Linked DNA regions of Actinomadura rubteroloni. The protein of the gene in region 1 binds, or shares a complex with, the protein of each later gene. Links are inferred from orthologs where the notes say so. Each region holds a gene or a part of one and is shown on either strand. Other genes may lie near its edges.

The links. The genes of interacting proteins can lie anywhere in the genome.
Region 2: BTM25_RS15235 (region 1) and BTM25_RS13655 share a complex: the UniProt entries of both Bacillus subtilis proteins name them as parts of the possible RNA degradosome complex. The link is inferred for Actinomadura rubteroloni from one-to-one orthologs.

What each region holds. Positions count from the first base shown.
Region 1 is NZ_MTBP01000002.1:807,529-814,988, reverse strand. Bases 4,142-7,172 are described here. They hold BTM25_RS15235 (polyribonucleotide nucleotidyltransferase), read left to right. Parts: upstream 4,142-4,520; coding sequence 4,521-6,824; downstream 6,825-7,172. Other genes in these bases: BTM25_RS15230 (M16 family metallopeptidase), read left to right, coding at 6,923-7,172; rpsO (30S ribosomal protein S15), read left to right, coding at 4,142-4,259. Outside these bases: BTM25_RS15265 (DUF503 domain-containing protein), read left to right, coding at 1-174; 30S ribosome-binding factor RbfA, read left to right, coding at 206-688; BTM25_RS15255 (DHH family phosphoesterase), read left to right, coding at 688-1,812; tRNA pseudouridine(55) synthase TruB, read left to right, coding at 1,809-2,693; BTM25_RS15245 (bifunctional riboflavin kinase/FAD synthetase), read left to right, coding at 2,832-3,785; more of rpsO, read left to right, coding at 3,990-4,141; more of BTM25_RS15230, read left to right, coding at 7,173-7,460. UniProt on the Bacillus subtilis protein: Involved in mRNA degradation. Catalyzes the phosphorolysis of single-stranded polyribonucleotides processively in the 3'- to 5'-direction. Necessary for competence development in Bacillus subtilis.
Region 2 is NZ_MTBP01000002.1:480,072-483,066, forward strand. It holds BTM25_RS13655 (6-phosphofructokinase), read right to left. Parts: upstream 2,014-2,995; coding sequence 988-2,013; downstream 1-987. Other genes in the region: thiI (tRNA uracil 4-sulfurtransferase ThiI), read right to left, coding at 1-869; BTM25_RS13660 (response regulator), read right to left, coding at 2,144-2,782; macS (MacS family sensor histidine kinase), read right to left, coding at 2,812-2,995. UniProt on the Bacillus subtilis protein: Catalyzes the phosphorylation of D-fructose 6-phosphate to fructose 1,6-bisphosphate by ATP, the first committing step of glycolysis.

The DNA of each region.
Region 1 (7,460 bases):
GCCGAGACCGGGGCCAACGACCTGCACCGCCGGGGCGAGATCGGGATCGCGGTGGTCTCCGCCACCGCCGCCAACGCCGCCGAGGTGCTGGACGAGTGCGAGCGGACGGTCGCCGGACGCCCCGAGATCGAGGTGCTGTCGGTGCGCCGGCGCCTCTACACCGGCGAGGACTAGGTTCTGCGAGACCGAGAGAAGGAGTGCGATCATGGTGGACGCAGCGCGGGCGCGCAAGCTCGCCGACCGCATCCAGCAGATCGTCGCCGAGATGCTCGAACGGCGGATCAAGGACCCGCGGCTCGGCTTCGTGACCATCACCGACACGCGGATCACCCATGACCTGCGCGACGCGACGGTGTTCTACACCGTGTACGGCTCGGAGGCCGAGCGGGCGGAGACGGCGGCGGCGCTGGAGAGCGCGAAGGGCGTCATCCGCTCCGAGGTGGGGAAGCGGACCGGGGTCCGGCACACGCCGAGCATCACGTTCACGCTGGACGCGCTGATGGAGAACGCGGCCCACATCGACGATCTGCTGGCCCGCGCCCGCGCGCGGGACGAGGAGGTCGCGGCGGCGGCGCGGGGCGCGAGCCCGGCGGGCGACGCCAACCCCTACAAGGAGCCGGCGGACGCCGACGACCTGGACGACGACGACGGGGACGACGCGGACGGCCCCGCGGAACACCGGTCCTGATGCGCCGCACGATGCCGGGCTGCGGCGGGATGCACGCCACCGCGCCGGCCGTTGCGGGCGCCGGTGCGGGCGGTGCCAACGGCGGCCGACCGCACCACGGCGACGGCGTCCGCCGCTCCGGGCTGGACTGGGACGGCGCGGTCCGGCTGATCCGGTCCGCCGACGAGGTCGTCCTGGCGTGCCATGTGGTGCCCGACGGCGACGCGCTCGGCTCGATGCTGGCCCTGGCGCAGGCGCTGCGGGGCCTCGGCAAGCGCTGCACGGCGTCGTTCGGCGAGCCGTTCACCGTCCCGCACAGTCTTCGGTTTCTTCCGGGCCAGGAATTGCTGGCCGAGCCGTCGCGGGTTCCGGCGGTGCCCCGGCTGATGATCGCGCTGGACTCGGCGGGCCCGGAGCGGCTGGGCTCACTGGCCCGTCCGGCCCGCGCCGCCGCCGACCTCATCGTCGTGGACCACCACGCCACCGGCGCGGACTTCGGGACGGTCCGGCTGGTCGACCCGTCCTCGGCGGCGACGGCCGTGCTGGTGGACGAGCTGATCCGCCGCCTCGGCGCGCCGCTGACGCCGTCCATCGCCGAGGGCCTGTACGCGGGGCTGGCCAGCGACACCGGTTCGTTCAAGTACCCGTGCACGACGCCGCAGGTCCATGACCTGGCGGGTCGGCTGCTCGCGGTCGGCGTCCGGCCGGAGGAGGTCAGCCGCGAACTGTGGGACCGCGCCCCGTTCGGGTACCTCCAGGTCCTCGCGGGCGCGCTGACGCGGGCGCGGCTGGAGCGCGACGCGGCGGGCGGCATGGGCCTGGTGTGGACGACGATCGGGCAGGCCGACCGCGACGCCCGCGACGTCCCCTATGACCAGCTCGAAGGCGTCATCGACCAGCTCCGCCGCACCGACGAGGCCGAGGTCGCCGTCGTGCTCAAGGAGGACGACGCGGGCGACTGGTACGTCTCGACCCGGTCCAAGGGCCGGGTGGACGTGGGCCGGGCGTGCGCGCTGCTCGGCGGCGGCGGGCACCGCGAGGCCGCCGCCTACACCGCCTCCGGCGAACCGGAGGACCTCATCGACCGGCTGCGGTCCGCGCTGCGCGCCGCCGACGACACCCACCCCCCGGAGAACACCCCGTGACCGATCCCGACACCGCGTCCGGCCTCGTCATCGTCGACAAGCCCGGCGGCTGGACCTCCCACGACGTCGTCGCGCGGGTGCGGCGGCTGGCGCGGACGCGCCGGGTCGGCCACGCGGGCACGCTCGACCCGATGGCGACGGGCGTGCTCGTCGTCGGCATCGGGAAGGCGACGCGGCTGCTCGGGCATCTCGCGCTGACCGAGAAGGGGTACGACGCGACGATCCGGCTGGGCGCGACCACCAACACCGACGACGCCGAGGGCGAGATCACCGCGACCGCGTCGGCGGCCGAGGTCGGGGACGCGGCGCTGGCGGCGGGCGTCGCGGCGCTGACCGGGCGCATCGAGCAGGTCCCGCCGCAGGTCAGCGCGATCAAGGTGAACGGCGAGCGGGCGTACAAGCGGGCGCGGGCGGGGGAGGACGTGGCGCTGAAGGCCCGTCCGGTCACCGTGTCGGCGTTCACCGTCACGGCCGTGCGCCGGACGGACGACTTCCTGGACGTGGACGCGTCGATCGCATGCTCGTCCGGCACCTACATCCGCGCGCTCGCCCGCGACCTCGGCGCCGCGCTCGGCTGCGGCGGGCACCTGACGGCACTGCGCCGCACCCGCGTCGGCCCCTACCACCTGGACCGCGCCCGGACGCTGGACGAACTCGCCGCCGACCTGGCCGTCCTGCCGATCGGGGACGCGGTCGCGGCGGCGTTCCCGCGCCGGGACGTGTCCGCCGAGGACGCGCGCAAGGTCGTCCACGGCGGCAGGCTCCCGGCGGCGGGCATCGGCCCGGGCCCGGTCGGGGTGTTCGGCCCGGACGGGACGCTGCTCGCGCTGGTCGAGGAGCAGGGCCAGGGCGCCAAGCCGCTCGCTGTCTTCGCGGGCTGACCGCGCGGACCCGCTGTTACCGCCGAGTAAAATCCGGTGCGGCGGGGTCTTCGGGCGACCCCCTCGCTCGGCGTCCCGGGCCGCGCATGGCAGTCTGGAACCCGACACACGGCAGCAGTCCGACGCAGGGAGAGCATGGTGCGGCGCTGGAACGGCCTCGAAGAGGTTCCCGCCGACTGGGGCAGGTCGGTCGTCACCATCGGCGTGTTCGACGGCGTGCACCGCGGCCACCAGCGGATCGTCGGGGCCGCGGCCGACCTGGCGCGCGAGCGCGGGCTGAAGTCCGTCGTGATCACCTTCGATCCGCATCCGGACGAGGTCGTGCGGCCCGGCACGCATCCGCCGCTGCTCGCCACCACCCGCCGCCGGATCGAGCTGCTGGAGGGCCTCGGCACCGACGCGGTCGTCGTCGTGCCGTTCACGCACCGGCTCTCGCAGATGCCGCCGGACGAGTTCGTCCAGTCCGTCCTGGTGGACCGGCTGCACGCCGCGCACGTGATCGTCGGCGAGGACTTCCGGTTCGGGCACAAGGCCAAGGGCGACGTCCCGCTGCTCAAGGAACTGGGCGAGAAGTACGACTTCACCGCCGAAGGGGTGCCGCTCGTCGCGAACGGCGACACGATCTCCTCCACCTTCATCCGCGCCCGGCTGGACGCGGGCGACGTCGCGGGCGCGGCGGGGGCGCTCGGCCGGCCGCACCGGGTCGAGGGCGTCGTCGTCCGCGGCCACCGGCGCGGCCGGGCGCTCGGCTTCCCGACCGCGAACCTGGAGACGACGCCGCACGCGGCGATCCCGGCCGACGGCGTGTACGCGGGCTGGCTCGTGTGCGACTCGGCGCGCTACCCCGCCTGCCGGTGGCCCGCCGCGATCTCGATCGGGACGAACCCGACGTTCGAGGGCCCGGCCGAGCGCACCGTCGAGGCGTACGCGCTGGACCGTGACGATCTCGACCTGTACGGCGAGCACATGGCGGTCGACTTCCTCGCGCGCATCCGCGACACGCTGAAGTTCGACTCGGTGGACGCCCTGGTCGAGGAGATGCACCGCGACGTGGCGCAGGCACGCGATCTGACGGCCGGGAACGGAAGCTGACCAGGCACGACGCGGTCCTCACCGTCCGTGCGCTCGCCCGTTCGCCCGGCTCGGGCACCGTGGTACGGTGAAGAATCACCGGGCACGGGTCCGGTTGCGATGAGCTGCACCCTCATGCGGCTCGTCCGTTCCCCACGCACCATGCGGACGGCCTGCCCGTGGCAGGTCTCGATCTGCGGGTGACGATTTCATCGAAGGAGCCACGTGTCGCTCGACACCGCCACGAAGAACCAGATCATCGCCGAGTATGCGACCACTGAGGGTGACACCGGTTCCCCGGAAGTCCAGGTCGCGCTTCTCACCCGGCGGATCAACGACCTCACCGAGCACCTCAAGGCGCACAAGCACGACCACCACAGCCGCCGCGGCCTCCTGCTGCTGGTCGGCCGTCGTCGCCGGCTCCTGAAGTACCTGTCCAACAAGGACATCAACCGCTACCGAGCGCTCATCGAGCGACTCGGACTGCGTCGCTGACGCGCCGGGGGAGTGGCCATCGGGCCGCTCCCCCTTTACGTATGTCCGGTTGAGGACATACGTCCCCGGCGCGACGCCGGGATGGAACAACTCGACGACCAGACCCCGCGGACACCGTTGGTGCGGCCGGTCCTCGGTAGTGGCGTCCGGATCGCGACGATCCGGGTGCTTCGATCGAAGACCGGCACTGCGTGAAAGCCACGGGAAACGGCCGCGGGAACACCAGGAACCAGGAGGTTTCCCGTGACAGAAGCTCCGCGCATCGAAGGCGCACTGAGCACCGAGGCAGTGATCGACAACGGTCCGTTCGGGACCCGCACGATCCGCTTCGAGACGGGCCGGCTGGCCCGTCAGGCGGCCGGTTCGGCCGTCGCCTACCTCGACGACGAGACGATGGTCCTGTCGGCCACCACCGCGTCGAAGAAGCCCAAGGAGAACCTGGACTTCTTCCCGCTCACCGTCGACATCGAGGAGCGGATGTACGCCGCCGGGCGCATCCCCGGCTCGTTCTTCCGCCGCGAGGGCCGTCCGTCGGAGGACGCGATCCTCACCTGCCGGCTGATCGACCGGCCGCTGCGCCCGTCGTTCGTCAAGGGCCTGCGCAACGAGATCCAGGTCGTCGGGACGATCCTCGCCCTGCACCCCGACCACCTGTACGACGTCGTCGCGATCAACGCCGCGTCGCTGTCCACGCAGCTCGCGGGCCTGCCGTTCTCCGGCCCGATCGGCGGCGTCCGCGTCGCGCTGATCGAGGGCCGCTGGGTCGGGTTCCCGACCCACCCCGAGCTGGAGCGCGCGACGTTCGACATGGTCGTGGCGGGCCGCACGCTCGCCGACGGCGACGTCGCGATCATGATGGTCGAGGCCGAGTCCACCAAGGACACGATCAAGCTCGTCGCCGAGGGCGCCACCGCCCCCACCGAGGAGGTCGTGGCCGCGGGCCTGGAGGCGGCCAAGCCGTTCATCCAGGCGCTGTGCGCCGCGCAGAGCGCGCTGGCCGCCGAGGCCGCCAAGGAGACCGCCGAGTACCCGATCTTCCTGGACTACCAGGAGGACGTGCTGGAGGCCGTCTCCGCCGCCGTCAGCAAGGACCTCGCCGAGGCCCTCACGATCGCGGGCAAGCAGGAGCGCGAGTCGCGGCTGGACGAGATCAAGGCCGCCGCCGCCGAGCGCCTCGCGGGCGACTTCGAGGGCCGCGAGAAGGAGATCTCCGCCGCGTTCCGCGCCGTCACGAAGAAGCTGGTCCGCGAGCGGGTCGTCCGCGACGGGCTGCGCATCGACGGCCGCGGCGTGAAGGACATCCGGCAGCTCGCCGCCGAGGCGCACGTGCTGCCCCGGGTGCACGGCTCGGCGCTGTTCGAGCGGGGCGAGACGCAGATCATGGGCGTGACCACGCTCAACATGCTCCGCATGGAGCAGACGATCGACACGCTCAACCCCGACAAGACCAAGCGCTACATGCACAACTACAACTTCCCGCCGTACTCCACCGGGGAGACCGGCCGCGTGGGCTCGCCCAAGCGGCGCGAGATCGGGCACGGCGCGCTCGCCGAGCGCGCCCTGATCCCGGTGCTGCCGGCGCGCGAGGAGTTCCCGTACGCGATCCGGCAGGTGTCGGAGGCTCTCGGGTCCAACGGCTCCACCTCGATGGGGTCGGTCTGCGCGTCCACGATGTCGCTGCTGGACGCGGGCGTCCCGCTGAGGCAGATGGTCGCGGGCATCGCGATGGGCCTGATCCACGAGGGCGGCGAGTACGTCACGCTGACCGACATCCTCGGCGCCGAGGACGCGTTCGGCGACATGGACTTCAAGGTCGCGGGCACCCGTGACCTGATCACCGCGCTCCAGCTCGACACCAAGCTCGACGGCATCCCCGCGTCGGTGCTGGCGGCGGCGCTGCGGCAGGCCAAGGGCGCGCGGCTGGCGATCCTGGACGTGATGAACGAGGCCATCGAGGCGCCCGCCGAGATGAGCCCGTTCGCGCCGCGCATCATCACGATCAAGGTCCCGGTGGACAAGATCGGCGAGGTCATCGGCCCGAAGGGCAAGATGATCAACTCGATCCAGGACGACACCGGCGCCGACATCTCGATCGAGGACGACGGCACGATCTACGTCGGCGCGACCGACGGCCCGTCCGCCGAGGCGGCGCGGCAGGCGATCAACGCGATCGCCAACCCGCACATGCCCGAGGTCGGCGAGCGGTTCCTCGGCACGGTCGTGAAGACCACGACGTTCGGCGCGTTCGTGTCGCTGCTGCCCGGCAAGGACGGCCTGCTGCACGTCTCGCAGATCCGCAAGCTGCACGGCGGCGTCCGGATCGAGAACGTCGAGGACTTCATCAAGGTCGGCGACAAGGTCCAGGTCGAGGTCACCGAGATCGACCAGCGCGGCAAGCTGTCGCTGGTGCCGGTCGACGTGGTCGAGCGCGAGGCCGCCGCCAAGGCCGAGGGCGGCGACGCCCCCGCCGAGGCGCCGGAGGCCGAGGACGGCGGTGAGGCCCGCGCGCCGCGCCGCCGCCGCACGCGCCGTCCGGCCGACGACGGCGGGCAGCACAACTCCTGACCGCCGCGAGCGACGATCGGCCGGCCCGTCCGCAACCGGACGGGCCGGTCGGCCCGTTTCTCCCCTTCCGCCGATCACTTCGAGATTGCGAGAACGACGTGACGCAGTCCGCGCGGGCGCAGGAGCCCGGCACCACTGTGACGCTGCACCCCGGTGACGACGGCTCCGGCGCGGTCCGCCGCACGGTGCTGCCCGGCGGCCTGCGGATCATCACCGAGGCGATCCCGTCGACCCGGTCGGCGTCGTTCGGGATCTGGGCGGGGGTCGGCTCGCGCGACGAGACGCCCGAGGACGCCGGCGCGAGCCACTACCTCGAACACGTGCTGTTCAAGGGCACGCGGCGGCGGTCGGCGCTGGAGATCTCGGCGGCGCTGGACGCGGTCGGCGGCGACCTCAACGCGTTCACCGCCAAGGAGTACACCTGCTACTACGCGCGGGTGCTGGACGCCGACCTGCCGATCGCGGTGGACGTCGTCAGCGACATGGTGGCGGCGTCGCTGAACCGTCCCGAGGACGTCGAGGCCGAGCGCAACGTGATCCTCGAAGAGATCCACATGCGCGACGACGACCCGGGCGACCTCATCCACGACGAGTTCTCCACGGCGCTGTTCGGGGACGTGCCGATCGGCCGCCCGA
Region 2 (2,995 bases), 330 kb from region 1 along the record:
TCGCCGGTGCGCAGCATCAGCCGCCGCTGCGCGATGACCGCGAGCCGGTCCGCGCCGGACGACTTGATCTGCTGCTGCGCCTTGCCGAACGGCACGACGAACAGCCGCGAGCCGCCCTGGAACTTGTCCAGCTCGCGGACCAGCGCGTACGCCTTGTAGATCGACTCGGGCCCGGTGAACGGCATCCCGGAGAAGTGCAGGTAGTCGACCCGCAGGCCGCGCCGCATCATCCGGTACGCGGCGACCGGCGAGTCGATGCCGCCCGACATCAGGACGAGCGCGCGCCCGCTCATGCCCACCGGGAGCCCGCCCTGGCCGGGCAGCCCGCCGGAGAAGACGAACACCTCGTCCCGGTCGACCTCGATGGACAGCGTGTGGTCGGGGTTCTTGAGCCGGACCGGCTGGCCGTAGGCGTCGGCGAGCTGCCCGCCGACGTGGCGGTCCAGCTCGGTGGACGTCATCGGGAACCGCTTGTCGCGCCGCCGCGAGCGGACGGCGAACGAGCCGGTCAGGCCGTCCATCAGCTCCAGCGCGGCGCGCTCGACGCTCGCGACGTCCTTGCCGACGCGCCAGGCGCGGTGCGCCCAGACGATGCCCATCACGTCGCCGATCCGGGCGGCGAGCCGGTCGACGGTGGCGACGTCGGCGTCCTTGGTGCGGACGATGAACACGCCGTGCCTGCGGATCACGTCCACCCGGGCGATCGGCCGGACGGCCGCGCGGATGTTGTCGGCGAGGCGCCGCTCGAACAGCTCGCGGTTCTTGCCCTTGAGGACGACCTCGCCGAGCTTGATCAGGACGCACGGCTCACCGTCGACCGGCGCGTTCTCCCGCACCGCGTCGGCGGGCGCCGTGTCGAGCGTCGTCATGGGGGAATCCTCCAGCGCGAACCGAAAAGGGGGCGGGGTCCAGTGTGGCCCACTTCCCCCAATGCCGCGACCGGCGCGGATGTTCCCCGCCGGGCGTGTCCCGGCGGGGACCCGCCGCTCAGCCGAAGAACACCTCGGACTCGGCGTACCGCTCCGGCGGGACGGTCTTCAGCTCCTTCACCGCCTCCTCCAGCCCCACCCGGACGATGTCGGTGCCGCGCAGCGCGACCATCGTCCCGAACGCGCCCTCCCGGACGGCGTCGATCGCCGACAGCCCGAACCGGGTGGCGAGGACGCGGTCGAACGCGCTCGGCGTCCCGCCGCGCTGGATGTGCCCGAGCACGGTCGCGCGGGCCTCCTTGCCGGTGCGCTTCTCGATCTCGTCGGCGAGGCGCTGCCCGATCCCGCCGAGCCGGACGTGCCCGAACGCGTCCAGCTCGCCGGTCTGGAGTTGCATCTGCCCGTCGATCGGGTGCGCGCCCTCGGACACGACGATGATCGGCGCGTACCGGGTGCGGAACCGGCTCTCGACGTACTCGACGACCTGCTCGATGTCGAACGGCCGCTCGGGGATGAGGATGACGTTCGCGCCCGCCGCCATCCCGGCGTGCAGCGCGATCCAGCCCGCGTGCCGGCCCATGACCTCGCAGATCAGCGCGCGGTGGTGGCTCTCGGCAGTGGTGTGGAGCCGGTCGATGGCCTCCATGGCGACGTTGACGGCCGTGTCGAAGCCGAACGTGTAGTCGGTGGCGTTGAGGTCGTTGTCGATGGTCTTCGGGACGCCCACGACGTGGACGCCGTTCTCGTGCAGGTGCTGGGCGACGCCGAGCGTGTCCTCGCCGCCGATCGCGATCAGGGCGTCCACGCCGAGCCCGGCGAGATTGTCCTTGATCCGCTCGATGCCGCCGTCCACCTTGACCGGGTTGGTACGGGACGAGCCGAGGATCGTTCCACCGCGCGGCAGGATCCCGCGCACGGCCGGCACGTCGAGCGCGACCGTGTCGCCCTCCAGCGGGCCGCGCCAGCCGGACCGGAAGCCGACGAACTCGTATCCGAAGACCTGGACGCCCTTGCGCACGACGGCGCGGATGACGGCGTTCAGGCCGGGGCAGTCCCCGCCTCCCGTCAGCACTCCGACGCGCATTCCCTCTTCAGCCACCGTGCTCCCTCCTACGCATCGCGGTGCGAAGTGGTCCGCGTCACACCGCCCCTCACCTGGACGATAGTGCGTGGACGGGTGAAGGGAAGGGAGTACGAGCCGGTAGGGAGCCGGTTCAGCCGTCCTGGTCCAGGCCGCGTTCGATGGCGTACCGCACCAGCTCGACGCGGTTGTGGAGCTGCAGCTTGCGCAGCGTGTTCTGGACGTGGTTCTGGACGGTCCGGTGCGACAGGACGAGCCGCGCCGCGATCTGCTTGTAGCTCAGCCCCTTGGCGACGAGCCGCAGCACCTCGGTCTCGCGGTCGGTGAGGCGCGGCGTGTCGGCGTCGGGCCCGGCGGGGGCGGCGGCCAGGCGGCGGTACTCGCCGAGGACGAGCCCGGCGAGCCCGGGGGTGAAGACGGCGTCGCCGGCGGCGGTGCGGCGGACGGCGTCGAGGAACTCCTCGCGTCCCGCCGACTTCAGCAGGTAGCCGGTGGCGCCGGCCTTGACGGCGTCCAGGACGTCCTGCTGCTCGCCGCTCGCCGACAGCACGAGCACCCGGACGGGCGGGTCGGCGGCGACCAGGTGGCGCGTCACCTCGACGCCGCTGATGTCGGGGAGCTGGAGGTCCACGACGGCGACGTCGGGACGGGCGGCGGCGGCGATCCGGACGGCCGCGCGGCCCTCCCCGGCCGTCGCGGCGATCTCGTGCCCGGCCTCGGCGAGGTCGCGGGCGACGGCGTCGCGCCACATCGGGTGGTCGTCCACGACCATGACGCGCAGCGGGCCGGGGGGCAGATCGGTCACGGCCCCACCTTACGGGCGCGAGCGCGGGCGTGCCGGGGCACGCTGATCTCGATCTCCGTCCCGGCGCCGGGCGCCGACGCGATCTCGACCGTCCCGCCGAGGTCCCGGACGCGGCCGACGATCGACTGGGCGACGCCGAGCCGTCCGGCCTCCTGCGCCGCGTCCAGGCGGCCGGGCTCG